One region of the Kocuria rhizosphaericola genome, then DNA from elsewhere that is predicted to be linked to it. Evidence: riboswitches for the same ligand, from Rfam matches in the RefSeq annotation. Region 1 holds a riboswitch; each other region holds the start of a gene.
The links. Region 1 has a riboswitch for thiamine pyrophosphate ahead of thiM (hydroxyethylthiazole kinase). Riboswitches for the same ligand answer to the same signal wherever they lie in the genome.
Positions count from the first base shown of each region.

Region 1 (7,579 bases):
CCGCGGACTTCTCCGCGACCTCCTCGAGCTGCTCGACGTCGATCTCGTTCGTCTGCTCGTTCATCCTGGGCGTCTCCCTCGTCCGGTGGGCGTCGTCGGTGTGTCGGGTCAGTCGTTCGTGGGGTGGTGGCCGCGGGTCGAGCCGGACGTGCGGTCGGGGCGCGTCCCGCGGGTGCGGTCAGTCGTCGGTGCCGGGCTCCTCCTGGGCTTCTCCGCGCCGGGCGTCGACCGACTCCGTCCACACCCCGGCGGTTCGCTCGGCCTCGAGCTCAGCGCGGGCGGCGGCCTTGGCGTCCTTGCGGTCCTGGTACTGCTGGCGCTTCTGCTCGCGGGTGGGGCGGTCGATGTCCGCGAAGCGCAGGTCGGTGCCACGGGGCCCGGCCAGCAGCTCCGCGCCGCCGACCATCGTGGGCTCCCAGTCGAAGACGACGCCGTCGTCCTCGGGCCCGATGAGCACGGCGTCGCCGGGACGGGCGCCCTGCTTGAACAGCTCCGACTCGACGCCGAGCTTCGCGAGCCGGTCGGCGAGGTAGCCGACGGCCTCCTCGTTGTTGAAGTCCGTCTGCAGGATCCAGCGGTCGGGCTTGTCCCCGCGCACGTGCCACAGCGGCTCGAGGTTGCGCTCCTCGCGGGTGATGGTGAACTCGGGCCCGCGCACCCCCTTGGGGCGCAGCACGACCCTCGGCGCCTCCGCCGGGGCCGGACGGGCGGCCCGGGCCTGCTGCACGACCTCGCCCATGGCGAAGGTCAGCGGTCGCAGTCCCTCGTGGGAGGCGGTGGAGATCTCGAACACGCGGTAGCCGCGGGACTCGAGCTCGGGCCGCACGAACTCGGCGAGCTCTCGGGCCTCGAGGACGTCGATCTTGTTGAGCGCCACGAGGCGGGGCCGGTCGTTGAGGGGTACCGCCTGCCCGCCGTCGAGGTCGCCGTCGACGGCGTAGCCGGCGAGCTCCGCCTCGATCGTCTCGAGGTCGGAGATCGGGTCGCGTCCGGGCTCGAGGGTCGCGCAGTCGAGGACGTGCACGAGCGCGGCGCAGCGCTCGACGTGGCGGAGGAACTCCAGTCCCAGGCCCTTGCCCTCGGAGGCGCCGGGGATCAGGCCCGGGACGTCGGCCACGGTGTAGCGCACGTCCCCGGCCTGCACCACGCCGAGGTTCGGGACGAGCGTGGTGAACGGGTAGTCGGCGATCTTGGGGCGGGCCGCGCTGATCGCGGCGACGAGGCTGGACTTGCCGGCGGAGGGGTAGCCGACCAGGGCGATGTCGGCGATGGACTTCAGCTCCAGGACCACCTCGCGGGCCGAGCCCGGCGTGCCGAGCAGCGCGAAGCCCGGGGCCTTGCGCTTGACCGAGGCCAGCGCGGCGTTGCCCAGCCCGCCCTGTCCGCCGGGGGCGGCCACGAACTCGGCGCCCTGCCCCACCAGGTCGGCCAGGACGTTGCCGTCCCGGTCTTTCACCACGGTGCCGTCCGGGACGGACAGGACGAGGTCCTCGCCCTTGTGCCCGTGGCGGAGGTCGCCCTTGCCGGGGCCTCCGTTGGGGGCGGACTGGTGGGGCGCGTGGTGGTAGTTCAGCAGCGTGGTGGTCTGGCCGTCCACGCGCAGCACCACGCTGCCGCCGTCTCCCCCGTTGCCCCCGTCCGGCCCCCCGAGCGGCTTGAACTTCTCGCGGCGGATGGACACGCAGCCGTGCCCCCCGGAGCCGCCGGAGACGTGCAGGACGACGCGGTCGACGAAACTGGCCACGGGGAACTCCTCTGGTCAAGAACGGACGGGCCCGCGCACGGGCCGCGTTAAGACTGTAGAGGGCGGGCGCTGGACGCACCCACCCTCTACAGATCAAACAATGGGTGGCGCGGGTCGGGACCCGCACCGGGACCGGCGGAGCCGGTCCTTCCGACTACTCGGCGGCAGCCTGGATGTTGACGACCTTGCGGCCACGGCGGGTGCCGAACTCGACCTGACCGGCGGCCAGGGCGAACAGGGTGTCGTCGCCACCGCGGCCGACGTTCAGTCCGGGGTGGAAGTGGGTGCCGCGCTGCCGGACGAGGATCTCGCCGGCGTTGACGGTCTGGCCGCCGAAGCGCTTCACGCCGAGGTACTGCGCGTTCGAGTCGCGACCGTTGCGAGTGGAGCTCGCGCCCTTCTTGTGTGCCATGAGGTGTGCCTACCTTCGGGTCTTTACTGGCTGGTGGAGTCTGGAGGGTACCGGGCCGGTCAGGCGTCGATGCCGGTCACCTTCACGGTGGTCAGCTCGGCACGGAAGCCCTGGCGCTTCTTGTAGCCGGTCTTGTTCTTGAACTTCTGGATGGAGATCTTCGGACCGCGGAGGTTCTCGACGATCTCGGCCGTGACCTTGACGCTCGCCAGGGTCTGGGCATCCGAGGTGATCTCGTCCCCGTCGACCAGCAGCAGGGCAGGGAGCTCGATGGTGCTGCCTGCTCCGCCGGCGACGCGGTCGAGGGTAACGAGGTCTCCGACGGAAACCTTTTCCTGGCGGCCGCCAGCGCGGACAATCGCGTACACCACTTGGGAACTCACTTCTCTCGACGTCATGTGTAAACAGTGTGGGTCGAGCGCATACCTGTCAGGACCAACGACGTTGAGACGAGCTGCCGGTGACCGGCCCGTGGGACTAGGCCGAGGTCAGCGCAGGTTCGCCGCAATTCAGGAACTGCACCCGCATGTGCCGCCAGGTGGGGTGTCGAGTTTTTACACGCGCGCACCGGCAGGGCACCGAAGAGCAAGACTACTCGATCCGGTCATCACCCGCCAACCGGCACTCCGTTCCCGGCGCGGCGAAGAAGTCCCGCTCGAGCGCGCACGCCTCCAGGAACACCTCCCGCATCCGTTCCCTGACGTCCGCCGGGGCCCCGCGGGCGGCGTCGTCGAGCAGCCGCCGGGCCGTGCGGGTGGCCGCCTGGAACCCCTCGTCCGCGTACGTGGCCAGCCAGTCCGCGTAGGGGTGCTCGTCGGGCCCGCCGGCCGCCGCGAGCTCGCCCAGGTGGCGCCCCACGTCCGCGTACACCCAGTAGCACGGGAGCACAGCAGCGAGGCCCACGGGGTAGGGCTCCGCGGCGGTGGCCGCGAGCAGGAAGGTCGTGTAGCGCCGCGTCACCTCGCCGAGCCCGCCCCGGGCGCCGTCGTCCCCGGCGTGCCGCAGCCGGGCCCGGTGCAGCTGCGCCTCGGTCTCGGTGCAGGACACGGCGCCGGCCGCGAAGAACAGCCGCTGCTCCTCGTCGGGCGCCTTGGCGGCCAGGAGGGCGAGCGCCCGGCTGTAGCCGTCGAGGTACTGCAGGTCCTGGTCCAGGTAGGCGAGGAAGCGGCCCTGCTCGAGCCGGCCGTCGCCGAGGCGGCGGACGAACTCGAGCTCCTCGATCTCGCGCCGCACGGCCGCGGAGGCCTCCCACAGCTCGTCGCTGAACCGCTCCGGCGCCGTCCCCCAGGTCTCGAGGGCGTCCTGGACGTGGTGGAAGTGGTGGACGGGGCCGCTCCCGTGGCCGACGGAGAGCTCCCCGGAGGCCTCGAGGGCCCCGCGCAGCCAGTCCCGGGCGATCCGCAGGCTCCGGGGCCAGTCCCCGTGCCGGGCCTGGAGCGTGGCCAGGGCCGAGGAGAGGGAGCACCCGGTGCCGTGCGAGTTCTCGGTGCGCACGCGGGCGCCGTCGAACGCCACGAGGGGCTCCGGGTCGTCCGGGCCCACGAGGGCGTCGGGGGTCCGGTCCCCGGTGAGGTGCCCGCCCTTGACGAGCACCAGGGTCCCGTGGGCGCGGGCCAGGCGGTGGCCCTGCGCGAGGGCCGCCTCCCACGACGACGCCGTGTCCTCCCCGGCGAGCACGGCGAGTTCCTGCAGGTTCGGGGTGATCAGGTCGGCGAGACCCAGCATGGAGCGCAGTGCCTCCTCGGCGTCGGGCTCGAGCAGGCGCCCTCCGGAGGTCGCGACCATGACGGGGTCCAGGACCACGACCGGCGGCCGGTGGGTCCCGAGCCACCGCGTGACGGCTTCGATGACCGGCACGGAGCCGAGCATCCCGATCTTCACGGCGTCGATCTCGACGTCCTCCGCGACCGCGTCGAGCTGGGCGGTGAGGAACTCGACGGGCGGGACGTGGATGGAGCGCACGCCCACGGTGTTCTGGACGACGACGGCGGTGACGGCGCTCATCCCGTAGCCGCCCATCGCGGCGATCGACTTGAGGTCGGCGTGCTGGCCGGCCCCGCCCGTGGGGTCGGTGCCGGCGACGGCCAGGACGCGGGGCACGCGCGGGGTCACGGGGCCACCTCCTCGGCGGGCACGGCGGCGAAGGCCCGCGCGTAGCGGGCGGCCGCGGCCGTGGGGTCGGGGTGGGCGCAGATCCCGGAGACCACGGCCAGCCCGGCGGCGCCGGCGGCGCGCAGGGCGGGGGCGTCCTCGACCCGCACTCCGCCGATGGCCAGGCACGGCAGGGTGGCGCGGGCCGCGGCGCGGGCGAAGCCCTCGAGGCCCAGCGGCGCGGGGTGGTCGGGCTTCGTGCGGGTCGCCCGCACCGCTCCGACGCCCAGGTAGTCGACCGTGCCGGCGGGCAGCGCGGAGGCGGCGTCGAGCTCCTCCGCCGTGGCGGCGCCCAGGCCGAGCACGGCGTCGGGACCGCAGATCCGCCGGGCGAGCGCCACGGGCAGGTCCGACTGGCCCACGTGCACCCCGGCCACGGGGGCGCCGGCCGCGCGGGCGGCGAGGTAGACGTCCGCGCGGTCGTCCACGAGCACGGGCACCTGCCGGCCCACGCGCTCGGCGACGGCCGTCAGCAGGGCGACGAGTTCCCGGACCGGCGCGTCCTTCTCACGGACCTGGACCATGGTGGCGCCCCCGCGCACGGCGGCCGCCACGACGTCCGGGACCGTCCGGGGCGCGCTCAGGACGCTGTCCGTCACCAGGTGCAGGGACAGGGCGGCGGGGTCGATACGCGGGCTCACCGGGCGTCCTCCTCGCGCACGAGCCCCGCCCGGGCGGCGATCCGCTCCGGCGTCACGGCGTGCAGCCGGTCCAGCAGCGCCACGGCGAAGGACCCGGGCCCGGCGGAGTCGGCGGCCGCGTCCTCGGCCGCGAGCGTGTACACCGTGGTGGCGGCCACGGCCGCCGCGGCCGGGTCCGCGCGCACGGCGGTGAACGCTGCCATGAGGGCGCCCAGGGCGCAGCCGCCGCCGGTGATGCGGGTCAGCAGGTCCGTGCCGTGCGGGACCCGGACGACGGTGCCGTCCGGAGAGCGCACGAGGTCCACGGGCCCGGACACGGCCACCGCCGAGCCGGCCCGCACGGCGAGCGCGGCGGCGGCGTCCCGGGCGGCGTCGACGCCGTGGGTGGCGTCCGTGCCGCGCCCTCCCGTGCCGCCGGCGAGGGCCATGACCTCGGAGGCGTTGCCGCGCACGATCGCCGGCCGGAGCTCGAGCAGGTCACGGGCCAGCGCGGTCCGCACGGGCAGGACGCCCACCGCCACCGGGTCCAGGACCCACGCCCGGCCCGCGCGGCGCCGGGCCCCGACCGCCTCGTAGGCGGCACCGCGCTGCTCGGCGGTGGGCGTGCCGGTGTTGACGAGCAGACCGTCGGCGAACTCGGCGAAGACCCCGCCCTCACCCTGGATGTCGGTCATCGCCGGGGACGCACCCACGGCGAGCAGCGCATTGGCGGTGAAGTTGGTGACCACGGCGTTGGTGATGCACTGCACGAGCGGAGCCGCGGAGCGCAGGTCCTCCAGGGCCGCGGCGGCGTCCTCGGCGAGCGCGGGGTCCGGTGGCACCGGCCGGGCGGCTCCTGGTGTGCGGGCGGAAGTGGGTACGGCATCGCGCATCTGCGACATCCCTTCGCTAGTACTGGCTAGATCAGGTTCGACGGGTGTGTTCTCAGCCGCTCGAGCGGCACCCCGTGTCAGTTCGTCCCACCAGTCTAGTGGTCGAGGGAGCCCGGACGAGGAGGGCCCGGCGGCGGGGCCGGGGCTCCGCCGCTGGCCTGACCGGCGGGGCGGCCGCCCGGACGAAGGGGCACGCTCGTGATCCCCTCCCCCGGCCCAGCACCGTCAGGCTGCGAGAGAGATCCTCACAGTCAGAAGAAGCCGTTCCCGTGCGGCATCCGCTCCGGGACGGGCTGGCAGACCTCCCAGTGCTCGAGGATCCGACCGTCCGCCACCCGCCACAGGTCGTAGCAGCCGGCCGGGACGGGGTCGCCGTGCTCCGCACCGCCGTTGCCGCGACCGAGCAGGGCCTCGGTGACGGTCAGCACGAAGTCGCCCTCACCGAGCACCCGGCGCAGGGTGCCCCGGGTGATCCGCTCGTCCGGGTCGGCACCGTGCTCCACGTAGCGCGGGTCGCGGGCCAGCTCCTCGAGGGCGTCCCGGTCGGCACCGATGAGCCGTTCGTGCACCCACTCGGTGAGCAGGGCCTTGTTCGCGGCCGTGCGCTCGTGCCCGGTGGTCTCCCGGGGGCCGTCGGTCCGGCGCCTCCCCGCGGATCCGCCGGGCAGAGGTGCCAGGGCATCCCAGTGCTCGGCGATCTTCCCGTCCTCCACGCGGAAGACGTCCACCGCCACCGTGGGCTCGGGGCCGAAGCCGTGGTACACGCAGTGGACCGCGACCATGTCGCCGTCCTCGAGCACCCGCAGGGGCTCGAAGCGGAAGTCGTCGGGCAGCTGCTGGAACATGGCTCGGAGCCCCTCCGTGCCGTCGGGCGCGAGCGCGGAGTGCTGCCGGTAGTCCGGGGCCCAGTGCCGGTCGACGGACGAGGCGTCCCGGTCGCCGAAGAGTTCGCGGCCCGCGGTGAGTACGATCTGTTTGCTGCTCATGGCCATCCCCTGGGCACTGCGGGCCGGGGTTCCGACGGATCGGCCCGGTCGGTCGGCCCGCATGTCGTGCGTCCACGCTACCCGGGCCGTGCACGGCCCGACAGGGATGCGGACCGTGTGACGACGGAGGACCCCGACCGTGCTGGTCGGGGTCCTCCGTCGTGCTGCGGCGGGGCGGCTCAGCCCTGCTCGGCGGGCCGGCCGCTGGTGAGGTCCTCGGCCTTGACGCCGACGCCGACGACGGTCGGCGTCCGCCCGGAGGACTCCTCCGGGGAGCGCTGGGCGACGGCCTTGGCCTCGTGCCGGGCGCCCTCCGCGGTGGCCGCCCGGCCGGCGGTCACCTCGGCCTCTCCCGCTCGGGCCGCCGGAGCCGAGGCCCGCCGGGAGCGACGGCGCGGGCGCGCCGGCTCGGCGTTCGCCTGCTCCGGAGCCTGTACCGGGGCGGGAGCCTGCTGCGCCGTGCTCTCCCGCGCGGCGTTCTCCTGCTCGCCGGTCCCCGCACGATCGTCCTCCGCCGCGGTGTCCTGCTCCGCGGTGTCCTCCGCGGCGGTTTCCTCAACAGCGGTGCCGTCCTGGGGAGCGGAGGCGTCTTCCGGCGCCTTGTGCTCGAAGGCCTCCGCGAGGGAGTCCAGGCTCAGCGGCCGGGCCTCGGCGGGCTCCTCCACGGGGGCGTGGCCCTGCGGCAGCTCGATGACCTCGCCCTTGATCGTCAGGCGCGAGCCCTGCTCGGCCGGCGACCCGTCGGCGGGGACCTGGTCCGGTGCGGCCGGGAC
Region 1 is NZ_JBISWK010000062.1:3,718-11,296, reverse strand. It holds gene proB (glutamate 5-kinase) at 1-64, opposite strand, end outside; gene obgE (GTPase ObgE) at 179-1,744, opposite strand; gene rpmA (50S ribosomal protein L27) at 1,899-2,156, opposite strand; gene rplU (50S ribosomal protein L21) at 2,216-2,527, opposite strand; gene ACH9D2_RS06490 (bifunctional hydroxymethylpyrimidine kinase/phosphomethylpyrimidine kinase) at 2,748-4,268, opposite strand; gene thiE (thiamine phosphate synthase) at 4,265-4,948, opposite strand; gene thiM (hydroxyethylthiazole kinase) at 4,945-5,769, opposite strand; TPP riboswitch at 5,812-5,905, opposite strand; gene ACH9D2_RS06475 (nuclear transport factor 2 family protein) at 6,072-6,806, opposite strand; gene ACH9D2_RS06470 (Rne/Rng family ribonuclease) at 6,986-7,579, opposite strand, start outside.

Region 2 (7,579 bases), on a different contig from region 1:
GTTCGGGATCAAGGCCGCGGTCTTCCCGCTGTCCTTCTGGCTCCCGGACTCCTATCCCACGGCCTCCGCCCCCGTCACCGCGGTGTTCGCCGGCCTGCTGACCAAGGTGGGCGTGTACTCGATCATCCGCACCGAGACCGTGCTCTTCCCCGGGGAACGGCTCGACGACCTCCTGATGTGGGTCGCGCTGCTCACCATGGTGGTCGGCATCCTGGGCGCGCTCGCGCAGATCGACATCAAGCGCATGCTCTCCTTCACGCTGATCAGCCACATCGGGTACATGATCTTCGGCGTGGCCGTGGGCACCCAGGAAGCCCTCTCCGCCACGGTCTACTACGTGGCCCACCACATCGTGATCCAGACGAGCCTGTTCCTCGTGGCCGGCCTGATCGAGCGCCGCGGCGGATCCACCAACGTGGACCGGCTGGCCGGGATGGCCAGGATCTCCCCGCTGCTCGCGCTGCTCTACCTCGTGCCCGCGCTCAACCTCGGCGGGATCCCGCCGTTCTCCGGCTTCCTGGGCAAGACCGGCCTGCTGCAGGCCGGCGTCGCCCAGGGCGACGCACTGGCCTACGTCCTGGTCGCGGGGTCCGTGGCGGTTTCCCTGCTGACCCTGCTGACCCTGATGCGGGTGTGGAACCGCGTGTTCCTCCGCGCCCCGGAGGACGCGGAGTACCCGGACCCGATCCTGCTGGCCCCGGTGCCCGCCGGCTCCCGGTTCCTGCTCACCTCGGGCGCCGTCGACGACCAGGCGGGCCGGTTCGCGGGCAAGGGCGACGTGCGCCTGATGTCCCCCTCGATGCTCGGCGGGGCCTCGGCCCTCGTCGCGGTGGGCGTGGCCCTGACGGTGTTCGCCGGGCCGCTGTTCCAGCTCGCGGACAACGCCGCGGAGAACCTCGTCCGCCCCGAGCGCTACGTCGAGTCCGTGCTGGACCCCGCGGCCGCGCCGCGGCCCGTCGTGGAGGAGGCACCGTGACCCGGCCCAAGAACTCCCTGCTCGTCGAGCTGCCGCTGCTGGTGTGGCTCGTAGTCGTGTGGGGCGCCCTGTGGGGCGACTTCGGACTCGGCAACCTGCTGGTCGGGCTGGTCCTGGCCCTGCTCGTGACCTGGGTCCTCTATCTGCCGTCCGTGCAGCTGTCGGGCCGGTTCGACGTGGTCCAGTTCGTGCTCTTCGCCGCGACCTTCGTGTGGCAGGTCGCCAAGGCGAGCGTCGAGGTGATGCTGATCGCGATCCTCGTGGGGCCGCGCGCGCGCAACGCCGTGGTCGGCGTCCGGCTGCGCACGCGCTCGGACCTGCTCCTGACGGCCACCGGGCACACCATGACCCTGATCCCCGGCTCGCTCGTCGTGGAGGTGGACCGTGCCGCCGGCACGCTGTACTTCCACGCGCTCAACGTCCGCAACGCCGAGGAAGCCGAGGAGTTCCGCCGCTCCGCGCTGCGGGTGGAGGCCGCCTGGATCAGGATCATGGGCACGCGGGAGGAGCTCGCCGCGCTGCAGGCCGAACGGCGCGGGGACGGAGCCGCCGCCTGTGGGGACAGCGCCGCGATCGGCTCCCCGGTCACCGCGAGCCAGCAGATCGTGGGCGGCCGCCGGGACGACGTCCCTGCCGATCCACCCGCCGATCCACCGGCCGATCCACCGGCCGATCCACCGGCCGCCACCACCGAGGAGGACCGCTCGTGATGGAGATCGCCGTGGCCGTCGCGGCCGTGCTGCTCAGCACGGCCGCCGCGGGCACCCTCTACCGCCTCGCCAAGGGCCCCTCCCTGCTGGACCGCGTGGTGGCCACCGACGTGCTGCTGGCCATCGTCGCGGCCGCTCTCGCCGTGGAGATGGCCTACCACGGCCACCTCAACAACCTGATCCTCATGGTGATCGTCTCGCTGGTCGGGTTCATCGGCTCCGTGACGGTGGCTCGGTTCGCCACCCAGACCGCCGAGCACGGGCGGTGAGCGCCGTGCTGGACACCGCCCTGGACGCCGCCGCGGCCGTGTGCCTCGTGGTCGGCGCGCTGATGTCCCTCGCCGCCGCGATCGGCCTCGTCCGCTTCCCGGACCTGCTGACGCGCATGCACGCCGGCACCAAGCCGCAGGTGTTCGGGCTGCTCCTCATGCTCACGGCGGTGGCCCTGGAGAACCGCGACCCCGCCATGATCCCGCTCATCGTCCTCGGCTGGACCTTCCAGCTGCTCACCGTGCCCGTCTCGGCGCACATGGTGGGACGCTCGACCTACCGGACCAAGCACCTGAACCGCACCACGCTGACCCAGGACGACCTGCAGGCGGTGCTCAACCGTACCGGCAAGAGCACCGCCGGGGCCACCGTGGAGGGCGCCGCCGCGGTGCCCCCGGCGCCGAGCCCGGACGGCCGGCGAGCGGACGGACAGCAGACTGACGGAACGGCGGGGACGCGTTAGGCTGGTCGGGACCGACAAGGCGCACCCGCGTCCCCCGGACGACAAGGAGCATCAGCCCATGAACGACAAAGTCATCGAACTCCTCGGCACCGGTGCCTCACTCGGTGGCGTGGTCCTCTCGCACAAGGTGCTCGGCTCGGTGTGGACGCGCGTCACGGGCAACCCGCCGCCGGCCAAGAACCCGGACCCCAGCGAGACCTGGACGGCCATCATCATCTGGTCCGTCGTGACCGGCCTCGTGGGCACCATCATCAAGGTCGCCGTCCACCGGCAGGTGGCGAAGATGGAGGAGAAGAAGGAGAAGCCCAAGGCCTCGAGCCAGGCCGAGGTCTGAGCCCCGGCGAGCATCCTCGCGAAGGGGCCCGTCCGGGCGGACACCGCAGCGGTGTCCGACCGGACGGGCCCCTTCGTCGTGCGGGGTGTGCACGGCCGGGCGGACGGAGGGGTAGACTGGGTGCCACTGAACGACAGGGGAGCGCCCCGCCGGGAGCACCGGCGCGGCGCTGAGAGTGCGGATCGCCGCAGACCCTCGAACCTGCTCCGGTTAGCACCGGCGAAGGGAGTCGAGCATCTCAGGGGTGTTCCCCGGGAGCGCGCCACCGGCGCGGCCCGGTAGGACCCCGTCCCCTCCTGGCACCGACGGCTCGCTGAGCCCAGGAGGAACCCACCGTGAACACCACCACCCACCGCCCCGCCCGCCGTCCCGGCACGTCCGGCGCCTCGTCCTGGCGCGTGGTCGACATCGTCGTGGCCGCCGTCCTCGCCGCCGTGTGCGCGGTCGTCTTCTGGGCGTGGTCGAACCTGCTCTACCCCGTGGTCGGCACGGCCGCGGTCGCCTACCCGCCCGCCGTGGGCCTGATCGCCGGAGGCTGGCTCGTGGCCGGCGTGCTCGGCGGGCTGATCATCCGCAAGCCCGGGGCCGCGCTGTTCTGCGAACTGCTCGCCGCAGTCATCGAGGGCTTCCTGGGCACCCACTTCGGCTGGACCGTGGTCATCTCCGGCCTCGTGCAGGGCATCGGGGCCGAACTCGTCTTCGCCGCCCTCCGCTACCGCCGGTACAACGCCGCCGTGGCCGCCGCCGCCGGCGCCGTCAGCGGGATCTTCCTGGGCGTCAGCGAGAACCTCCTCTACAACTACGAGTGGGCGCTCGGCCACCAGGTGGTCTACGTGGTCCTCGCCGCCCTCTCCGGCGCGGTGCTCGCCGGTCTGCTGATGTGGGCCGTGGTGAAGGCGCTCGCGGCCACGGGCGTGCTGCAGGGCCTGGCCTCGGGCCGGGTCGCGCGGCGATGACCGCCCCGGCGGTGCGGCACCCCGGCGCGCCCGCCACCGCGGGGGCGCGGGTCGAGGCCCGTGGCTTCGGCTGGCACCACCCCGGCCGGGACGCCCCCGCCCTGCGGGGCGTCGACCTCGTGCTGGAACCGGGAGAGCGGGTGCTCCTGCTGGGGCCCAGCGGGGCGGGCAAGTCGACCTTCCTGCACGCCCTCGCGGGAGTCCTGCACGACGACGACGGCCTCTCCCGCAGCGGAGAGCTGCTGCTCGACGGCACACCGCCGGACCTGGCGCGAGGCCGCGCCGGCCTCGTGCAGCAGGACCCCGAGTCCCAGGTGGTGCTGTCCCGGATCGGCGACGACACCGCCTTCGGCCTGGAGAACCTCGCCGTTGCCCGCGAGCAGATCTGGCCGCGGGTGCGCGCGGCGCTCGACGACGTGGGCCTCGACCTCCCGCTCGACCACTCCACCGCGGCCCTGTCCGGCGGGCAGAAACAGCGCCTCGCGCTCGCCGGCGCTGTGGCCATGAGCCCCGGGCTGCTGCTGCTCGACGAGCCGACCGCGAACCTGGACCCCGCCGGCGTGCGGCAGGTCCGCGACGCGGTGGTCTCCTGCCTCGACCGCAGCGGGGCCACGCTCGTGGTCGTGGAGCACCGTGTGGCCGTGTGGGCCGAGGTCGTGGACCGCGTCGTCGTGCTCGGCCACGACGGGGGGATCACCCACGACGGGACCCCGGGGCAGGTGCTGGGCGCCGCGGCCGACGAGCTGAGCGGGGCGGGGGTGTGGGTCCCCGGCCGGGTCCCGGCCACGCGCGCGCCCGCGAGTCCGTGCGCGGACGGCCGCCCCGGGGAGGGCGGCGAACCGCTGCTGAGCGCGACCGGTCTGGGTGTCTCACGGGTCCAGCCCTCGGCGCGCCGGCTGCGCGCCCGGCGGCGGGCGCGGCGCAGGGGCCGCCCCGTGGACGACGCCGCGACGGGCCGGAACCTGCCCGTCGCGGCGGCCGACATCGGCCTCAGCCTGCGCCGCGGCCGGGCGCTCGCGCTGACCGGGCCCAACGGCGCCGGCAAGTCCACGCTCGCGCTGACGCTGGCGGGCCTGCTGGCCCCCGTGCGCGGCACCGTGACCGCCCACCCGGACCTCGACCGCGGCGCGGGTCCGGACCCTCTGGAATGGAGCGGCCGGGAGCTCGTGGCCCGCGTCGGGACGGTCTTCCAGGAGCCCGAGCACCAGTTCCTGCGCGCCACCGTGCGCGCCGAGCTCGAGTACGGACCCCGGCTGGCGGGCACGCCGGTGGCCGAGCGGGAGCGCCGCACGGACGAGCTGCTCCGTCGGCTGCGCCTCGGCCACCTGGCCGAGGCCAACCCCTTCACCCTCTCCGGGGGTGAGAAGCGGCGGCTGTCCGTGGCGACCGTGCTGGCCACGGACCCGGACGTCCTGGTGCTCGACGAACCCACGTTCGGCCAGGATGCCCTCACCTGGGCCGAGCTCGTGGACCTGCTCGTGGAGCTCGTGGACGCCGGCACGGCCGTGCTCGCGGTGACCCACGACGAGGACTTCGTGCGCGCGCTCGGGGCCGAGGTGCTGGAACTCGGCACGCCGGACGCCACGGCCCCCGGCGCACCCGACCGGTCCGAGGCCCCTCCGGCCCCGCCCGCCGGGACCCCGGATCCCGCCCCGTGCGGGGCGCCGGACTCCCGGCCGGCGCGGGAGCCGGCCCGGTGAGCGCGCCGTCGATCGCCCCGGTCGTCCGCGGCTCCCTGCTCGGCCGCGCGAACGCCGTGGTCAAGCTGGCGGGGGCGCTGCTGCTCACCGTGGTGCTCGTGGTCAGCGCGGACCCCGTGACGTCCGGGCTGGTGCTGCTGGGCGAGCTCGGACTGCTGGCGCTCGCCGGCCGGCGAACGCTCGCGCTGCTGCCGCGGGCCTGGCCCGTGCTGCTGGCGGCCCTCGTGAGCGGGTGGGGAACGGCCCTGCTCGCCGAGGACTCCGGACCGGTGCTGCTGGACCTGGGGATCACCGAGCTCTCGGCCGGCTCGGTGGCCGCGGGCACGGCGATCGCCCTGCGCGGGGTCGCGCTGGCCCTGTCGGGGCTGCTCGTGGTGCTCAGCACCGACCCCACGGACCTCGCCGACGGCCTGGCCCAGACGGTCCGGCTGCCCGTGCGCTTCGTGCTCGCCTCGCTGGCGGCGCTGCGTCTGGTGGGCGTGATGTTCACGGAGTGGACCACGCTCGCGATGGCCCGCCGGGCCCGCGGCGCCGGCTCCGGGCACGGTCCGGTGGGCGTCCTGCGGGAGTTCGGCGGCCAGGCATTCACGCTGCTGGTGCAGTCGTTGCGCCGTGCCACCCGGCTGTCGGTCAGCATGGAGGCCCGCGGCTTCGGGGCGGGCCCTCGCACCTGGGCCCGCGTCCCCGGGTACTCCTGGCGGGACGTCGTGGTCCTCGGCGGGTGCACGGCCGCGGCGGCGGTGGGCCCGGCGGTCTCCGTCCTGCTCGGGACGCACCGGTTCATCTGGGCCTGAGCCCGGATCAGGCCTGCGAGACCCAGCTCGTCACGAGCCGGGTCAGCTCGGGGTCCACCGGCAGCGGCTGGTGGTCGAGCCGGCGCACCGGCACCGCGAGCCGGACGCTGGAGACCAGCCACACGGCGTCGGCCTCCATGAGGTCCGCCGGGTACAGCGGTCCGTATCCGAGTTCCCAGCCGTCCCGGCGGGCGGCGCCGAAGATCTTGGCCTGCGTCGTTCCGGGCAGGATCCCGTGCGAGGGCTCCGGGGTCAGCAGGGTGCGGCGGCCGGCGCGCACGCGGGCGCAGACCACGGAGGATGTCGCGCCCTCCAGGACCCTGCGGCCCTCCGTGGTGAAGACCGCCTCGTCCGCGCCGAGGGAGCGGGCGTGGCGCAGGGCGGCCATGTTGATCGCGTAGGAGAGCGTCTTGGCCCCCGGCAGCAGCCACGGGTACCCGGCGTCCAGGGCGGGGTCGTGGCCGCGCGGCAGCAGCACCGCGGTCACGCCCTCCCGCCGCTGCCGGAACGTGGCCTCCGGCACGGGGCTCACCACGATCCAGGACCACGGGCCGTCCTCCGGGGTGCCGCGGCTGATCACGACCTTGACGCTGTGCTCGGCCCCCAGACCGCCGTCCCCGCCGGGCGCGGCGTGGGCGAGCGCGAGCTCCACGGCCCCGCGCGTGTCCCGTGCGGACGGCACGGGCAGCTGCGCCAGCCGCGCGGAGGCCGACAGCCGCTGGTGGTGGGCCTCGAACTTCCGCACGCTCCCGTCGACGGCGCGCATGGTCTCGAAGACGCCGTCCCCGCGGGTGAGGCCCTGGTCGTCGATCCGCACGAGCGGGACGGAGGGATCGGCGAGGACGCCCGCGGGGTGGGCGGCGTCGAGGACGACGACGGTGCTGGTCACGGATCCTCCTGTGGGTGCGTCCGGGGTGTCAGCAGACCGGTCCGGGGTGCAGGATGTCCACCTGTTCCCAGACGTGGTCCTCCGCCAGGTAGGCGTCCTCCTGGGCGGCCCAGCGGTCCCAGTGCTCGGCGTAGTACGAGCCGTCACGGCTCAGCGCGCGGTCGTAGCGCAGGGCGGTGGGCAGCTCGACCCACACGGAGACGTCCAGGAGCTCCCGGGCCTCGGCGCTGCACGCGCCGACGCCCTCCAGGACCACGACCTCCGCCACGCGGGTCAGCCGCGGGGTCCCCGGGGAGCCGGTGACCCAGTCCCAGGCGCTCCACTCCGCGTCCCGGCCCTGGTCGAGGGGTGTGAGGACCTCGTCCACGTAGGTCCGCCGGCCGGGCCCGAGCCCGTCCCAGCCCGGGTAGAGGTCCTCGAGGTGGAAGAGCGTCACGTCCCGCACCGGGCGCAGCACCGCGGCGAGCTGCTCCGCGAGGCTGGTCTT
Region 2 is NZ_JBISWK010000093.1:15,059-22,637, forward strand. It holds gene ACH9D2_RS09785 (Na+/H+ antiporter subunit D) at 1-976, shown strand, start outside; gene ACH9D2_RS09790 (Na+/H+ antiporter subunit E) at 973-1,686, shown strand; gene ACH9D2_RS09795 (monovalent cation/H+ antiporter complex subunit F) at 1,683-1,955, shown strand; gene mnhG (monovalent cation/H(+) antiporter subunit G) at 1,952-2,419, shown strand; gene ACH9D2_RS09805 (DUF4235 domain-containing protein) at 2,478-2,753, shown strand; TPP riboswitch at 2,879-2,998, shown strand; gene ACH9D2_RS09810 (ECF transporter S component) at 3,089-3,709, shown strand; gene ACH9D2_RS09815 (ATP-binding cassette domain-containing protein) at 3,706-5,409, shown strand; gene ACH9D2_RS09820 (energy-coupling factor transporter transmembrane component T family protein) at 5,406-6,203, shown strand; gene ACH9D2_RS09825 (aminotransferase class IV) at 6,211-7,092, opposite strand; gene ACH9D2_RS09830 (uridine kinase family protein) at 7,121-7,579, opposite strand, start outside.
Region 2: it holds a riboswitch for thiamine pyrophosphate, as region 1 does, so the genes downstream of both, ACH9D2_RS09810 (ECF transporter S component) here and thiM (hydroxyethylthiazole kinase) in region 1, are expected to answer to the same signal.

Region 3 (7,579 bases), on a different contig from region 1:
AGGACGCCGCAAGGCTGTCGGACAGGCAATCCGAGGGCTGCGTCATCATGCTGAGCCACCGCGAACTTGGGAATGATCACCGCCGCAGCGGCGCTGATCACGGCCATCGATGGGCTTCTGGGAATCCTGATCCAGAACGACGCCATCGGGTGGGGACGGGACGAGCACCACCGTCACAGCGTCAACAGTGGGTCTGGCATGTGACACCGGGGCCCTCATTCTTGGGAACGGCCAGAAGACCGGTCTGGCGATCGTGCGCAGGATTCGAGCGCCGACGCAGTGGTGACCCTGTTGGACGGACAAGAGCTGACGGACCCCGTCCATACCTGGAACTGTCCGGTTCCCGCCCAGAACGAGCTCGGCCGAGTCGAGATCGAACTCGAGAACGTCCATCGCCTCGAGTTCCACCGCTGAGTGCTCTCACCCGACAACGTGGAATCGCCGCTCGCCCGATTCCCTCGCCACTGTGGCACGTTGAGCCGTGAGGCACCGTGAGGCGTCCAGGACCGCAGGAACGGTCAGTAGACCGGTTTGCCCGGCTCCACCTGCTCCACCCAGGCCAGCACCCCGCCCTCGAGGTGCCGCACCCGCTCCTCCCGCTGCGCGAAGTGGGGCCGCAGCGCGGCGAGCGCGGTCGCGGAGCGGGCCCCGGCCTTGCAGTGCAGCACGAGGTCGGCGCCGCGGGCCTCCGGCGGCAGGGCGTCCGCGCCTCGGTCCAGGAGCTCCCGCAGGGGCACGGCCACGGCGCCGTCGATGGCCACGAGCTCCCGCTCCCAGTCCTCGCGCACGTCGACGAGGGCGAAGGCCGCCTCCCCGCGCGCGCGGCGCCCGAGCAGGAGGGCCAGCTCGGGCGCGGTGAGCGACTCGGCGGGGCCGGTGCCGGGCAGTGCGCAGACGGCGTCGGGCTCAGCCACGGCGGTGACCGGGGCGGCGTCCGGGTCCGCGGTCAGGCGCATCTCGCGCCAGGTCATCGCGAGCGCGTCGTGCAGCAGCACCCGTCCGAGCAGGGGCTCCCCGGTGCCGGTGATGAGCTTGACCGCCTCCGTGACCATGACCGAGCCGATGGTCGCGGGGAGCATCCCGAAGACCCCGCCCTCCGCGCAGCTGGGCACCTCCCCGTCCGGCGGGGCCTCGGGATAGAGGTCCCGGTAGGTGGGCCCGTGCCCGGCCCAGAAGACGCTGACCTGTCCCTCGAAGCGCAGGATGGAGCCCCACACGCACGGCGTGCCGGTCAGGGCGGCGGCGTCGCTGACCACGTAGCGGGTCGTGAAGTTGTCGGCGCCGTCCAGGACCAGGTCGTACTGGCGGAGGATGTCCACCGCGTTGTCCGCGCCCAAGCGGACGGGATGGGTGCGGACCTCGACCAGCGGGTTGAGCGCGGTGACGGCGTCGGCGGCGGACTCGGCCTTGGGCCGGCCGACGTCGGCGGTCGTGTGCACCACCTGGCGCTGCAGGTTGGAGAGCGCCACGACGTCGTCGTCGACGATCCCGATGGTCCCCACCCCTGCCGCCGCGAGGTACTGCAGGGCCGGGGAGCCCAGACCCCCGGCGCCGACGACGAGCACGCGGGCGTGGCCCAGCCGCCGCTGGCCGAGAGGCCCGATCCCGGGCAGGGTCAGGTGCCGTGCGTAGCGTTCGAGCTCCTCCCGGCGCAGCTCGGGGCCGGGCTCCACGAGCGGGGGCAACGGGCTCACGGCCGCTCCCCCAGGGGGGCCCAGTCCCCGCGCGGGACGTCCGCCGGGCCGGAGGCCGGCGCGTCCGGATCGATCCGTCCGGCCATCGGCGAGGACGCCTGGGCGTGGCGGCGGGCGGGGATGCGCCCGGCACGGGCCGCGAGCCGGCCGGCGACCACGGCGTGGCGCATCGCGGTGGCCATCGCCACCGGGTCCTGGGCGCGGGTGACGGCGCTGGCCAGCAGCACGGCGTCGCAGCCCAGCTCCATGGCCAGGGCCGCCTCGGAGGCGGTGCCGATCCCGGCGTCGAGCACCACGGGCACCGACGCCCGGGCGGCGATGAGCTCGATGTTGTGCGGGTTGAGGATCCCCAGCCCCGTGCCGATGGGGGCGCCCAGGGGCATCACCGCCGCCGCGCCCAGGTCCTCGAGGCGGCGGGCCACGGCCGGGTCGTCGGAGGTGTAGGCGAAGACCTTGAAGCCGCGGGCCACGAGCTGCTCGGTGGCGTCGAGGAGCTCCACGACGTCGGGCAGCAGCGTGTCCTCGTCGGCGATGACCTCGACCTTGACCCAGTCGGTCTCGAGGGCCTCGCGGCCGAGCTCGGCGGTCAGGAGCGCGTCCCGGGCCGTGTAGCACCCGGCGGTGTTCGGCAGGATCCGGATGTCGTTGCGCTCGAGCAGCGCGAAGAGGGAGTCGCCCTGGCCGGGGGCGTAGCGGCGCAGCGCCACGGTGGTCAGCTCGGTGCCGGAGGCTGCCAGCGCCTGCTCGAGGATGTGCAGCGAGCTGAGGCCGCCGGTGCCCATGATCAGCCGGGAGGACAGCTCCGTGCCGTCGAGCACGAGCGGGTCGTGATCAGCGGTCGGCTCGGGGTGCGGTCCGGTCACGTCAGCCTCCTTGGACGGCGGTGATGATCTCGACGGCCTGGCCCTCCGCCACGGGGGTCCGCCGCCAGCGGCTGCGGGGCACGACCGCGGCGTCCACGGCCACGGCCACGCCGAGGCGCCCGCCGTCGAGCGGGGCGCCGTCGGGGCCCAGGGCCCGGCCGACGGTCTCGGCGACGAGGTCGACGACGGTCGCGTCCTCCGTCACGACGTGCGGACGGCCGTTGAGGGTGATGGCGGTCATCGGGTGCTCCTGCTCCGGGGGCCGGGTCCGGCGGTGGCCGGTTCGGGGTCCCCTCGACGGGCCTCGACAGGGCGGTCGAAGCGGTGCGGGTCGGTGCTGGCGAGGTGCTCGGCGTCGGCGGCCGGATCGGCTCCGGACCCGCCGGTCGCGAGCTGCGCGGCGAGCCGGGCGGCCAGCGGGGCGAGCAGGACGCCGTGGCGGAAGTAGCCGGTGGAGACCACGAGTCCCGGCACGAGCGAGCCGTCAGGGTTGCGGACCCGGCCCAGGTACGGGATGTCGTCCGGGGTGCCGGGCCGGGCGCGGGCCAGCACCTCGACGAGCTCGAGGTCGGCGACGCCGGGCACGAGCGCCTGGGCGTCGCGCAGCAGCCGGAACACGCCGCCGGCGCTGGGGCCGGTCAGGTCGTCCTCGCGGGAGGTCGCCCCGATCACCACGGTGCCGTCCGTCCGGGGCACCAGGTAGACGGGCACTCCGTGCACCAGGCCGCGGACGGTGCGCTCGAGCAGGTCGGGGGCCCCGGCGGGGACCCGGGCGCGCAGGACGTCCCCGTGCACGGGCCGCAGGGGCGGGTGCCAGTCCTCCGGCAGCCCGTCGAGGTCGCCGAGGCCCGTGCCGGGGGCGAGGACGGTCCAGGTCGCCGAGACCATCCCGCCGTCGGCCAGGCGCACGCCGGTCACGGCGCCCTCGGCGTTGCGGCGCAGTCCCGTGGCGAGGCAGTGGACGAGGTGGGCCGGTCCGCCGTCGCGCGCAGCCGAGAACTCGGGGAGTCCCGGGGGCTCCAGCGATTCCGGAGACTCCGCGGACTCCGGGGGCTCGGGGAGCTCCGGTGCGACGAGGGCGGCGAGCAGTCCGGCCACGAGGCGGCGCGGGTCCACCTGGTGGTCGTCGGGGATCCGGAACGCGGCGGACAGCCGCGGGCTCAGAGCGGGCTCGAGGGCCCGGGCGGCGCGCAGGGGCAGCTGCTCCACGGTCATGCCGTGGCGCCCCTGCAGCTCGCGGAGGTCCGCCAGGGCCTGCCGGTCGGCGGCGTCCACGCCGCAGACCAGGGTCTCGGTGGCACGGTGGCCCACCGTCCCGCCGGCGGCCTGCTCGAGGGCGGCCACGAACGCCGGGTACTCGGCGGCCGAGGCGATCATGAGGGGGTACAGGGGCTCCTGCTGGTACTGCACCTCGCTCACCGGGGCGAGCATCCCTGCCGCGGCGCGGCTGGCGCCGGAGCCCGGCTCGGGGTCCACCACGACCACGGAGCGGCCGCGCCGGCGCAGCTCCCAGGCGGTGGCCAGGCCGATCACCCCCGCGCCGACCACGGCGACGTCGGCCCGGACGTGCTCGGGCTGCTCGACCAGCGGGTGGGGCGCGGTCGCCGGGGCGGGGTGCGCGGAGATCACTCGGAGACGTCCTTTCCTACGGCGGCATGACCCGCATCAGGTGTGGCGGTCGGCGCTGGACGCCCTCTCAGCCCCCGGTGGGGCTCCCGCAGAACCGCTGACCTATCATCAGCGTGTGACCCAGTCTACCCATGACGCCTCCACCCCCGCCGAGTCCTCCCTGCGAGAGACCCGGGCCGCGAAGCTCCTCGCCGCCCGGCTGTACGTGTGCACGGACGCCCGCCGGGACCGGGGCGACCTCGAGGAGTTCCTGCACGCCGCGTACGCCGGTGGCGCGAACATCGTCCAGCTGCGGGACAAGAGCATCGACGCGGACGAGGAGATCGCCGCGCTGCGGCTGCTGGGCCGGGTCGCCGCCGAGTACGACGCCCTGTTCGCCGTCAACGACCGCGCCGACATCGCCGCGCTGGTGGGCGCCGACGTCTTCCACGTGGGACAGCACGACCTCTCCCCCGCGCAGGCCCGGCAGCTGCTGGGCCCCGACGTGCTGATCGGCCGCTCCACCCACGACCTCGACCAGGCCCGGACGGCGCTCGAGGACCCGGACGTCGACTACTTCTGCACGGGCCCCGTCTGGGCCACGCCCACCAAGCCCGGGCGCCCCGCCACCGGACCGGGGTTCGTCCGCGCGGTCGCCGAGCTCACGGAGGCCCGGCTCGCCGCGGACCCGGAGATCCTGCCCGTGCCGTGGTTCGCCATCGGCGGCATCGACGAGCCGCGGCTCCCGCAGGTCCTGGAGGCCGGGGCGCGCGGCGTCGTCGTCGTCCGCGCCGTCACCGAGGCCCCCGACCCGCGCGTCGCCGCGGGGCAGCTGCGCAGCCTGCTCCCCGCCTGAGCGCGGTCCGGTTCCCCTCCGGCTCCCCGCCGCCGCACAGCACGTTCTGAGAGCATGGACCCACGGACGACGACGGAGAGGTGGCCCATGGACCCCGAGCTCGACCCCCAGGTGCGGCACGCGGTGGAGCGTCCCGCGGAGACCGCTCGTGGCCCGGAGGACGTGCAACTGCGCGTCCGGCTGGCCGGTGAGCCCGCCCGCCGCGCGCTCGGCACCCATTGGGAGCAGGGCGCCCCGGAGGACGCCGCGCCGAGCGACGACCGGCTCGCCGCGGCCGTGCTGCTCGCCACCCTCTTCGGGGACACGTTCTGGCTGGAGCGCGCCGCCCGGCTGCCCAGCGACGTGCCGGGATGCCCGTCCGCCCCGCCGGGCGGGCTGCTGGAGCTGACCCGGGTGCCAGGTGCCCGGGCGGCCCTGGCCCCCGTGCTCGAGCGCCCGCTGCTGACCGGTCTCCTGGAGTGGGGCACCAACCCCCTGCCGGAGCAGCCCCCGCTCGCCGTGGCGCGGGCCGCCCGGGACCTGGGGATCCCCGACGACGGGCGCGTCTACCGGGTGGTGCGCCGCCGCGCCGAGCGTTTCCTGGCGCGGGAGCACGACGGGTCCGAGCCGCTCGAGCAGTTCGTGACCCTGCTGACCGAGGCGGAGCAGGGCCACCGCGAGGACGGGCCCGTACTCTCGGGCGAGACGCTGCCCCCGGCGCCTCCGCCGCCGGCCCCGCCCTACGCGCCGGGCCCGCCCGCGACCGGCGGCCCGGGCGCGCCGGCGACGGACACCTCTCAGCCGGACGTCCCTCCGCCGGGCGCACCCCAGGCCCCGCAGTGGGGCGTGAGCCCCGCGACACCGGCTCCCCCGCCGCCCGGGCAGTACCCGGGCCAGGGCGCCCCCGGTCAGGGCGCTCCCGGGTACGGTGCGGAGGAGCAGCCGCCCACGGGACCGGCAGCCGGTGGGCAGGGACCCTCCGGCCCGGTGTTCGGTCCCGGCCCGGGCGGGTGGCCGCCGCGCCCGGCCGAGCCCGAGGAGGACGACTCCGACAACCTCAAGGCGTGGGGCATCGTCTTCCTGGTGATCCTGGCCGTCATCGCCGCCCTGATCTTCATCCTCTGACCGCCGCGCAGCCCGGCACCTGCCCTCCGGGACAGCCCCCGGCCGACCAGCACCGCCGGCCCCGCGCGGCCGGCGGTGCTGGCCAGGAGGATCGCCGTGGGGAAGGATCGTGGTCATGGACATGCATCACGAACGGCTCGGCACCGGCAGGCCCTTGCTGCTGATCCACGGTCTCGGTTCGACGTGGCGGACCTGGGACCCGGTCCTCGCCGGCCTGGCCGCCCATCGCGAAGTGATCGCCGTGGACCTGCCCGGCTTCGGCGCCACTGCTCCGCTGGAGGGCGAGGTGACGATCGCCCGCCTCGCCGACGCGATCTCCGCCTTCATCGACACCCACGGGCTGGCGGGGGTCGACCTGCTGGGCAGCTCGGTCGGGGCCCGCCTCGTGCTCGAGCTCGCCCGGCGCGGGGTCGGGGGGACCGCCGTCGCCCTGTCCCCCGGGGGCTTCTGGAGTCCCCGGCAGCGCCTGATGTTCGGGCTCTCGATCGGCGCCTCCATCCGGCTCGTCCGGGTCCTGCGACCGGTGCTCCCGGCGCTGACCCGGAATCCGGCCGCCCGCACCGCGCTGCTCGCCCAGCTCAGTCCCCGGCCGTGGGCCCTGGACCAGGACATGGTCCTGCGCGAGCTGCGCTCGTGGGCGACCTCCCCCGCCTACGACGCCCTCCTGCGAGCCCTGGTGCACGGGCCCGATCAGGACGGGGCCACCCGGGCGCAGACACCGGGAGACGTCGTCATCGGCTGGGGTCGCCAGGACCGGGTGGTCACCCCCGGTCAGGCACGCCGCGCCCTCGAGCGGTATCCCGATGCCGAGCTGCACTGGTTCGACTCCTGCGGACACTTCCCGATGTGGGACCGGCCCGCGGAGACCGTCGAGCTCGTGCTGAGCCGGACGGGCGGAGTGCGCTGAGCCGCGGGCCCTCCCGGCCGAGAGGATTTGCTTGCACAGGAAAGCATCTGGGACTACTGTTGGGGACACATCAACCAATGCGCCGCCCCCGCCGACGGAGATTCCCGACATGCCGATCTTTCCCCAGAACCCAGCCCCCGAGACCCTGACGAAGCGCCCCGCCCAGGACCTGCTGGCCGCCGACACCCGTATGGGCGCCGTGGAGCTGCTGGTCTCCGACCTGGACGCGATGGTCGCCTACTACTCGGACGCCGTCACCCTCGACGTGTTGTCCCACGCCGGGGACACCGCGGTCCTGGGCCGGGACGGCCGGACGGTCGTGCGGCTGCGCCAGGTCAAGGAGCTCCCGCCGGCCCGCCGCGGCCAGGCCGGACTGTTCCACACCGCGGTCGTCTTCGAGGACGAGCCCGCACTCGCCGCGGCCCTCGCCTCCGTGGCGACCGTGGCGCCCCGCTCCTTCACCGGCAGTGCCGACCACCTCTACAGCCAGGCCTTCTACTTCGACGACCCCGAGGGCAACGGCGTGGAGCTCTACACCGACCGTCCC
Region 3 is NZ_JBISWK010000032.1:48,745-56,323, reverse strand. It holds gene moeB (molybdopterin-synthase adenylyltransferase MoeB) at 519-1,694, opposite strand; gene ACH9D2_RS02825 (thiazole synthase) at 1,691-2,557, opposite strand; gene thiS (sulfur carrier protein ThiS) at 2,559-2,798, opposite strand; gene ACH9D2_RS02815 (FAD-dependent oxidoreductase) at 2,795-4,186, opposite strand; TPP riboswitch at 4,183-4,286, opposite strand; gene thiE (thiamine phosphate synthase) at 4,302-5,021, shown strand; gene ACH9D2_RS02805 (hypothetical protein) at 5,109-6,125, shown strand; gene ACH9D2_RS02800 (alpha/beta fold hydrolase) at 6,241-7,032, shown strand; gene ACH9D2_RS02795 (VOC family protein) at 7,142-7,579, shown strand, end outside.
Region 3: it holds a riboswitch for thiamine pyrophosphate, as region 1 does, so the genes downstream of both, ACH9D2_RS02815 (FAD-dependent oxidoreductase) here and thiM (hydroxyethylthiazole kinase) in region 1, are expected to answer to the same signal.

Region 4 (7,579 bases), on a different contig from region 1:
CAGGCCTACGCCACCAGCGTGTACAAGAACGCGCTGGTCGCGCACTTCGACGCGAGCCTCACCCAGATCGGCATCATCTTCTCCATCGCGATCGTCATGCTGGGTCTGTCCGCCGCCGTCTTCGGCACGTGGGTGGACACCGGCGGTCCGCGCAGGGCGATGTTCACCGCGGCGCTGCTGTGGTCCGGCGGGTTCCTGGTCGGCGCGCTGGGGATCTTCTCCGAGCAGCTCTGGCTCGTCTACCTCGGATACGGGTTCATCGGCGGCATCGGTCTGGGCATCGGCTACATCTCGCCCGTCTCCACGCTGATCAAGTGGTTCCCCGACCGTCCCGGTCTCGCCACGGGCATGGCGATCATGGGCTTCGGCGGCGGCGCGCTGATCGCCAGCCCCCTCTCGGCGGCCCTGCTCAACTTCTACGACCCCGATTCCGGCACGCCCGGCTGGGTGGCGAGCGGGGACGCCGTCGGCAAGCTGTTCCTGACCCTGGCGGTCGTCTACCTCGCCTACATGCTCTTCGGTGCGTTCACCATCAAGGTCCCCGCCGCGGACTGGAAGCCCGAGGGCTTCGACCCGTCGAAGGTCAAGTCGAAGACCCTCGTCACCAAGAACCACGTCTCGGCGCGCAACTCCGTCCGCACCCGGCAGTTCTGGCTGGTGTGGATCGTGCTGTTCTGCAACGTGACGGCCGGCATCGGCATCCTCGAGCAGGCTGCTCCGATGATCCAGGACTTCTTCCGCCAGGCGGACGGCACCTCCCTCGTGACGGTGGCCGTGGCCGGCGGCTTCGTGGGCCTGCTGTCCATCGGCAACATGGGCGGGCGCTTCGTGTGGTCCACCACCTCGGACATCCTGGGCCGCAAGCGCATCTATATGGTCTACCTCGGCGTCGGGGCGGTCCTCTACACCGTGCTGGCGCTGTTCGGCTCGACCTCCACGCTGCTGTTCGTGCTGCTGGCCTTCGTGATCATCTCGTTCTACGGCGGCGGCTTCGCCACGGTGCCGGCCTATCTGCGGGACCTCTTCGGGACCTACCAGGTGGGGGCCATCCACGGCCGCCTGCTCACTGCCTGGTCCGCCGCGGGCATCGCCGGCCCCCTCATTGTCAACGCCTTCCTCGACGCCCAGGGCACCCCCGGGGAGCTCACGGCGCAGGCGTACCAGCCGGCGCTGCTGACCATGGTCGGCCTGCTGGTCGTCGGCTTCATCGCCAACCTCCTGGTGAAGCCGGTGGACGCCAAGTACCACGAGCCCGCACCGTCCGACACCACGGCCCTCGCGAAGGAGTCATGACATGAGCCAAGCACGACTGGCACTGGGCTGGATCCTCGTCGGGGTCCCGCTCGCCTACGGAGTGACAGCGACCCTCATCCGGGTGGGCGCGTTGTTCTACTGAGCCACCGGTCGCCGCCGGGCGCGACCCGCGGCCGAGCGGCGGACGGCTTCGAAGACCGCCGCGGAGACGGCGTTCGGGACCCGGCAGGGCCGGAGCAGCACCGGGACCAGCCCCAGCACCCAGGCCTGCGCCCAGCGCAGCGCCCCGGAGCCCCTGCGGCCCCGCAGCAGGTGGTGGCCCACGACCGCTGTTGACCCCGCACGGGAGACGTCCGACCATGGACCCGTGGACCCGTGCCACGACGGGCTCCAACGAGACCTCGGGGGGTCCCATGGACGTCGGACGCAGCCTGCCGCGCAACCTGTTCGCCGCCGTGCGGATGGCCGGGCACGTCCTCACCGGTCCGCTGCTGCGGCGGCGCCGGATGTCCTGGGGAGCCGTGCCCGAGGAGGTGTCCTCGGCCTGGCCCGGCGACGAGCTGCTCCCCGACCCGTCCTGGACCGCCACCCACGCCGTGACCGTCGAGGCTCCGCCGGAGCGGATCTGGCCGTGGCTGGCCCAGCTCGGCCAGGGCAGGGGGGGCCTCTACAGCTTCGAGCGCCTCGAGAACCTCATCGGCTGCCGGATGCGCAACACCGACCGGATCCTGCCCGAGCACCAGGACCTCTCGGCCGTCCCCGAGATCCGTCTCGCCCCGCAGGCGGCCCTGGCCGTGGCGCGCGTCGAGCCGGGCCGGGACCTCGTGCTGGCCGCGTCTGCTGGCCCTCCGGCGGCCGACCGGCGCGTCACGGGCGGCCTGTGGTCCTTCCACCTGCGGCCGGCCCCGGAGGGAGGCACCCGGCTGGTCGAGCGGCTGAGCTTCTCGGCCGGGCCCAGCCGGCAGGAGCGGCTGTTCACCTCCCCGGCCCTGATCGAGCCGGTCAGTTTCGTGATGAGCCAGGAGATGCTCCGCAACCTGAAGCGGCTGGCCGAACGCCGGGCCGGACCCGTGCCCGATCGGCGCCAGCCCGACCGGGCCGGAAGCAGCTGCGCCGGCGCCAGGCGAAGGGGGCGCTCCGCCCGCGAGTACGACGAGACCGCTGCGGCGCTGCGGCGGCCGGACCCGGACGCCGCGCAGGACCGTGAGCTGATCCGGCTGGCGACGCTGGCCGCCTCGAGCCACAACACCCAGCCGTGGACGTTCACGGTGGCACCGGACTCGATCACCCTCCGCCCCGACCGCTCGCGTCGCTGTCCCGTGGTCGACCCCGACGACGCCCACCTGTACAAGAGCCTGGGCTGTGCGGCCGAGAACCTCGTCCACGCCGCCGCCGCGCAGGGCCGCGCGGCCGAGGTCGCCCTGGCCACGGACGAGCGAGTCGTCGTGGCCCTCGACGCACCGGGGACCGCCACGGCAACTCCGCTGTCGGCGGCCATCGAGACCCGGCAGTGCACCCGCGGCGCCTACGCCGGCCGCCCCGTCGACCGGGAGGACCTGGTGGTGCTCGAGCGGGCCGGGGGCCTGGGGCGGGTGCGATGCCTCCTGCTCACCGAGCCCAGGGACCTCGCAGCCGTCGCCGAGCACGTGGCCTCCGGCGACCTCGCGCAGCTGAACGACGCGGCATTCCGCCGGGAACTCGTGTCCTGGATCCGCTTCAACCCCGCCGCCGCCCTGCGCAGCAGGGACGGGCTCGCCGGCCGCGCGACCGGCCGGCCTCCCGTGCCGAGCCGGATGGGCACGCTGCTGGCGCGGTTCCTCCTCCGGGCCGGTGCCCAGGCGCGGGCCGACGCCGAGCAGCTGAAGGGCTCCGCGGGTGTCGCGGTCTTCGTCACGGCGGACGACGACCGGGCCGCATGGGTCGAGGCGGGACGGGCCTGCCAGCGGTTCGCCCTGCAGGCCGAAGCGCTCGACATCCGCACGGCCTTCGTCAACCAGCCGATCGAGGTCCCGGAGCTGCGACCCCGGTTCGAGACGTGGCTGGGCCTCGCCGGGGAGCACGGCCAGCTCGCCGTGCGCTTCGGCCACGGCCCCAGACTGCCCTACAGCCTGCGCAGACCGATCGAGGACGTGCTCGCGGACCCGCCGGGCTCTCGCGCCACCCGGGGCACCGCGGTACGCCCCTGACCGTCACCGGGTCGCGGAAGACCCAGGTGTCCGCGCAGCGTGGACGCGGTGTACCGGGTGCGGAAGAGCCCCCGGCGCTGGAGCACGGGGACCACGTGGTCCACGAAGTCGTCGAGGGAGTCCGGCAGCCTGGGCGGCATGAGGTTGAACCCGTCGGCCGCCCCCGAGCGGAACCACAGCTCCATCCGGTCCGCGACGGCCTCCGGGGTGCCGACCACGGTGCAGTGCCCGCCTCCGGCGGCCAGCCGGCCCAGCAGCTGCCGCACCGTGGGGCGTTCGACCGCCACGATCCGCAGGATCGTGGCGTACCGGCCTTGGGGCCCGGTGAAGGCCTCGAGCGGGGCCAGCTCCGGGACCGGGGCGTCCAGCTCCCAGCCGCTGCAGTCCTGCTGGACGAAGGCGGACAGCTGGGCCAGGGACTGCTCCACGGGCAGCAGGGCGTCGACCTCGGCCTGCTTGGCCCGGGCCTCCTCCTCCGTGGAGCCCACGTAGGCGACCAGGCCGGGCATGACGGCCACGGACCCCGGGTCCCGCCCGGCCGCGGCGACGCGCCGCTTCAGGTCCGTGGTGTGCTCCCGGGCGCTCTCCAGGTCGTAGGCCACGGCGTAGATGCCCTCCGCGTGGCGGGCGGCCAGGTCCCGACCCGGCCCGGAGGCGCCCGCCTGGAAGAGGACCGGGCGCCCCTGGGGCGGGCGCGGCACGGTCAGCGGCCCGTCCACGCGGAAGTGCTCGCCCGCGTGGTCGATCCGGCGCACCCGGTCCGGGTCGGCGTGCAGACCGCGCCGGTCGCCGACCACGGCGTCGTCGGCCCAGGAGTCCCACAGCCGCAGGGTCACGTCGACGAACTCCGCCGCCCGCGCGTAGCGCTGCGCGTGCGGCGGCATCCCGGGCAGGCCGTGGTTGCGCGCCTCGGCGTCGAACATGGAGGTGACCACGTTCCAGCCGGCCCGGCCGCGGCTGATGTGGTCCAGCGAGGCCAGCAGGCGGGCGGCGTGGAAGGGCGTCCAGAAGGTCGTCGACACGGTGCTGATGAGCCCGATCCGCTCCGTGGCGCGGGCCATGGCGGACAGGGCCGTCAGCGGTTCGAGGAACCACCGGGGCCCGACCCCCACGTCGCCGGCGCTGTGCCCGTCGGCGAGGAACACGGCGTCGAAGAGGCCGCGCTCGGCGGTGCGGGCGAGATCCTCCCAGTGGGCGATGTCCCCGAGCCGCTCCACGGAGGAGTCCGGGTGCCGCCAGGCGGCCTGGTGGTGGCCCGCGCCGAAGAGGAAGGCGTTGAGGTGCAGCTGTCGCGGCGCGGTCGCGGCGGCCCCCATCAGTCGAGGACCAGTCCGCCGTCGACCACCAGATTCTGTCCGGTGACCGAGCGGGCCCACGGCGAGGCGAAGAACAGGAGGGCGTCGGCGAACTCGGCCGGGGTGGTGACGCGACCCAGCGGGGTGCCCGCCGCGATCTGGTCGAAGACCTCCTCGGGCGTGGCGGCGCTCGCGTCGGTGGTGCGCAGCAGTCCGCCCGAGGCCATGTTGACCGTGACGCCGTGCGGCCCGAGGTCCTTGGCCAGGGTGCGGGTCAGCGACAGGAGCGCGGCCTTGGCGGCCGTGTAGTCGTGGTAGGGCACCACGGGGTTCTGGAAGAGGTTCGTGCCGATGTTCACGATCCGGCCGAAGCCCCGTTCCCGCATGCCCGGGAGCGCCTGCTGGGTGGTGTTGAGCGCCCCGCGGACGCTGCCGGAGAACTGGGCGTCGAACTCCTCCCAGCGGATGCCCTCCGCCGAGGAGCGGGCGTCACCGTTGAAGGAGAAGTCGGCCAGCGCGTTGTTCACCACCGTGGTGACGGGGGAGCCGAAGTGCTCCCGGGCCGCGCGCAGCAGGTCCGCCACCTGCCCGGGGTCGGTCACGTCGGCGCGCAGGGCCACGGCCCGGTCGGGACCGTACCGGTCCACGAGCTCCTCCGCGGCCGCCCCGCTGGTCCGGTGGTTGACCACGACCCGCGCGCCCTGGGCCGCGAAGGCCTCGACGACGCTGCGGCCGAGACCGCGTGCCCCGCCGGTGACGAGGACGACCTGTTCTGCGATCTGCATGGGACTCCCTGGGGTCAGGGCGAGGAGACGCGGGGCCGGCCACGGCGGGCCCCGACAGGACATCCCTTCGCCAGTACGAACTGGATCAGGTTCGACGGGTGTCATCTCAGCCGGCTCGTCGTGCGGCGCCGGCACCCCGTGTCACTGCGGACGAGTATAGGCACGCCGTCCCGGGATCCGCCCGGTCCTCCGCGGGCGGCAGCTCAGACCGGACGGCGGCGGTCACCGGGGGCGTCGTCGTCGGGAGGCTGCGCCCCGTGCCCGAGGAAACCGCGCAGCAGCGCGGCCGTGCCCTCGAGGTGCGCGAGGGAGGCGGCCCGGGCGGCGGGGGCGTCCCCGGCCAGGACGGCGTCCGTGAGCTCGCGGTGCTGGCGGTCGGAGTGCTCGAGGTTGACCGGCAGCAGAGGGATCCGGTCCAGCAGGTCGCTGGCCCGCGAGCGCACCTCCGCGACGGCGCGGACCAGGCTGGGGCAGCCGCCCAGCTCGGCGACCGCGATGTGGAAGCGCGCGTCGGCGGGACGGTAGTCCTCCGGGGAGCTCTCCTCGACCTGCCGGAGGCACGCGAGCAGGTGCTCCCGGGCCGCCGCGCTGAGGGACGCCGCCGCGGCCAGCTCCGCCGCGGCGGGCTCGACGACGGCGCGGAACACCAGCACGTCCTCGACGTCCGCGGGATCCACGGGAGGGAGGGTCTCGTCCGGCAGGGCGGTGCGGCCGGTCACGAAGGTCCCGCCGTACCGGCCGCGCACCACCTCCAGGACCCCTGCGGCCTGGAGCTCGTGCAGGGCCTCCCGCAGCGTGGCGCGGGAGATCCCGAGCATCGCCGCGGTCTCCCGCTCGGGCGGGAGCCGCTCGCCCTTGCGGAACAGGCCGAGCCGGATCGAGTCGAGGATCCGCTCCACGGCCTCCTCGAAGGCGTTGCCCTGGCGCACCGGGCGGATGCGGGGGTGCTGGACGGGATCGCTCACGGCGGCGCTCCTCCCTGCGGTACGACGTGCGCCCATCGTGTCACGGGCCCCCGGGGCCGACGCCGCGTCGTGTCCCCGGGACCGACTCCGCGGGAACGGCGCCCGCTGTGCCGGGCGGCGTCACGAGCAGGAGCGGGGGGCCGCCCGGCCCGGGCAGCCCCCCGCTCCATCCAGCGGGAACGGCCGCCGAGCTCCTAGTGGGTGAGATCGATGGCGACCACGCCCACCGCGATGATCAGCGCGACGGAGACGAGGAAGCCCGCCGCGATGGCGATGAACGCCCAGGAGCGGGCGGAGCCGGAGTTCTGGGAGCCGGGGCGGTCGGGAGCAGATGCGCTGGTCTTGTTCATGCCCACCATTCTGCGACATCCGCAGGGCCGTCTCCACCGGGCCGGGGCCCCACGCGCCGCTCGACGCTCGTCCGGCCCTGCGACGCAGGGTCTTGACGGGGCGGAGAGCAGCCCACAGACTGTGACCACTCGCGCCATATGTCTGTTTTCAGACCTTTGTGGAACCCGGAGGGATCGTCCCATGCCCGACTCCCCATCACAGCCCGACCGCACCGACGAGTACTTCCAGCACCGCCAGCTCCGCTCCGGGGCTGCCGGCTGGGTGCTGCTCGCGGGCCTGGGCATCGCCTACGTCATCTCCGGGGACTTCTCCGGCTGGAACATCGGGCTCTCCGAGGGCGGGTGGGGCGGGCTGCTCATCGCCTTCGTGCTCATGGGCCTCATGTACACCTGCATGGTCTTCGGCCTCGCCGAGCTCTCCTCCACCCTGCCCACGGCGGGGGCCGGCTACGGCTTCGCCCGGCGTGCCCTCGGCCCCCTCGGTGGTTTCGCCACCGGGATGGCCGTGCTCATCGAGTACGCCGTGGCCCCCGCGGCGATCGCCACGTTCATCGGCGGCTACATCGAGGCGCTGGGCCTGTTCGGGATCACCAACTCCTGGCCCGTGTACCTCGTGACCTACCTCGTGTTCATGGGCATCCACATGTACGGGGTCGGCGAGGCCCTCAAGCTGATGTTCGGGATCACGGTGATCGCGGTGTTCGCGCTGGGGGTGACCGTCGTCGCGCTCGTGCCGCACTTCGA
Region 4 is NZ_JBISWK010000034.1:28,649-36,227, forward strand. It holds gene ACH9D2_RS03415 (OFA family MFS transporter) at 1-1,293, shown strand, start outside; gene ACH9D2_RS19490 (MFS transporter small subunit) at 1,295-1,396, shown strand; gene ACH9D2_RS03420 (hypothetical protein) at 1,390-1,578, opposite strand; gene ACH9D2_RS03425 (Acg family FMN-binding oxidoreductase) at 1,614-3,440, shown strand; gene ACH9D2_RS03430 (LLM class flavin-dependent oxidoreductase) at 3,356-4,756, opposite strand; gene ACH9D2_RS03435 (3-oxoacyl-ACP reductase) at 4,756-5,520, opposite strand; TPP riboswitch at 5,566-5,669, opposite strand; gene ACH9D2_RS03440 (FadR/GntR family transcriptional regulator) at 5,724-6,485, opposite strand; gene ACH9D2_RS03445 (hypothetical protein) at 6,680-6,835, opposite strand; gene eat (ethanolamine permease) at 7,017-7,579, shown strand, end outside.
Region 4: it holds a riboswitch for thiamine pyrophosphate, as region 1 does, so the genes downstream of both, ACH9D2_RS03435 (3-oxoacyl-ACP reductase) here and thiM (hydroxyethylthiazole kinase) in region 1, are expected to answer to the same signal.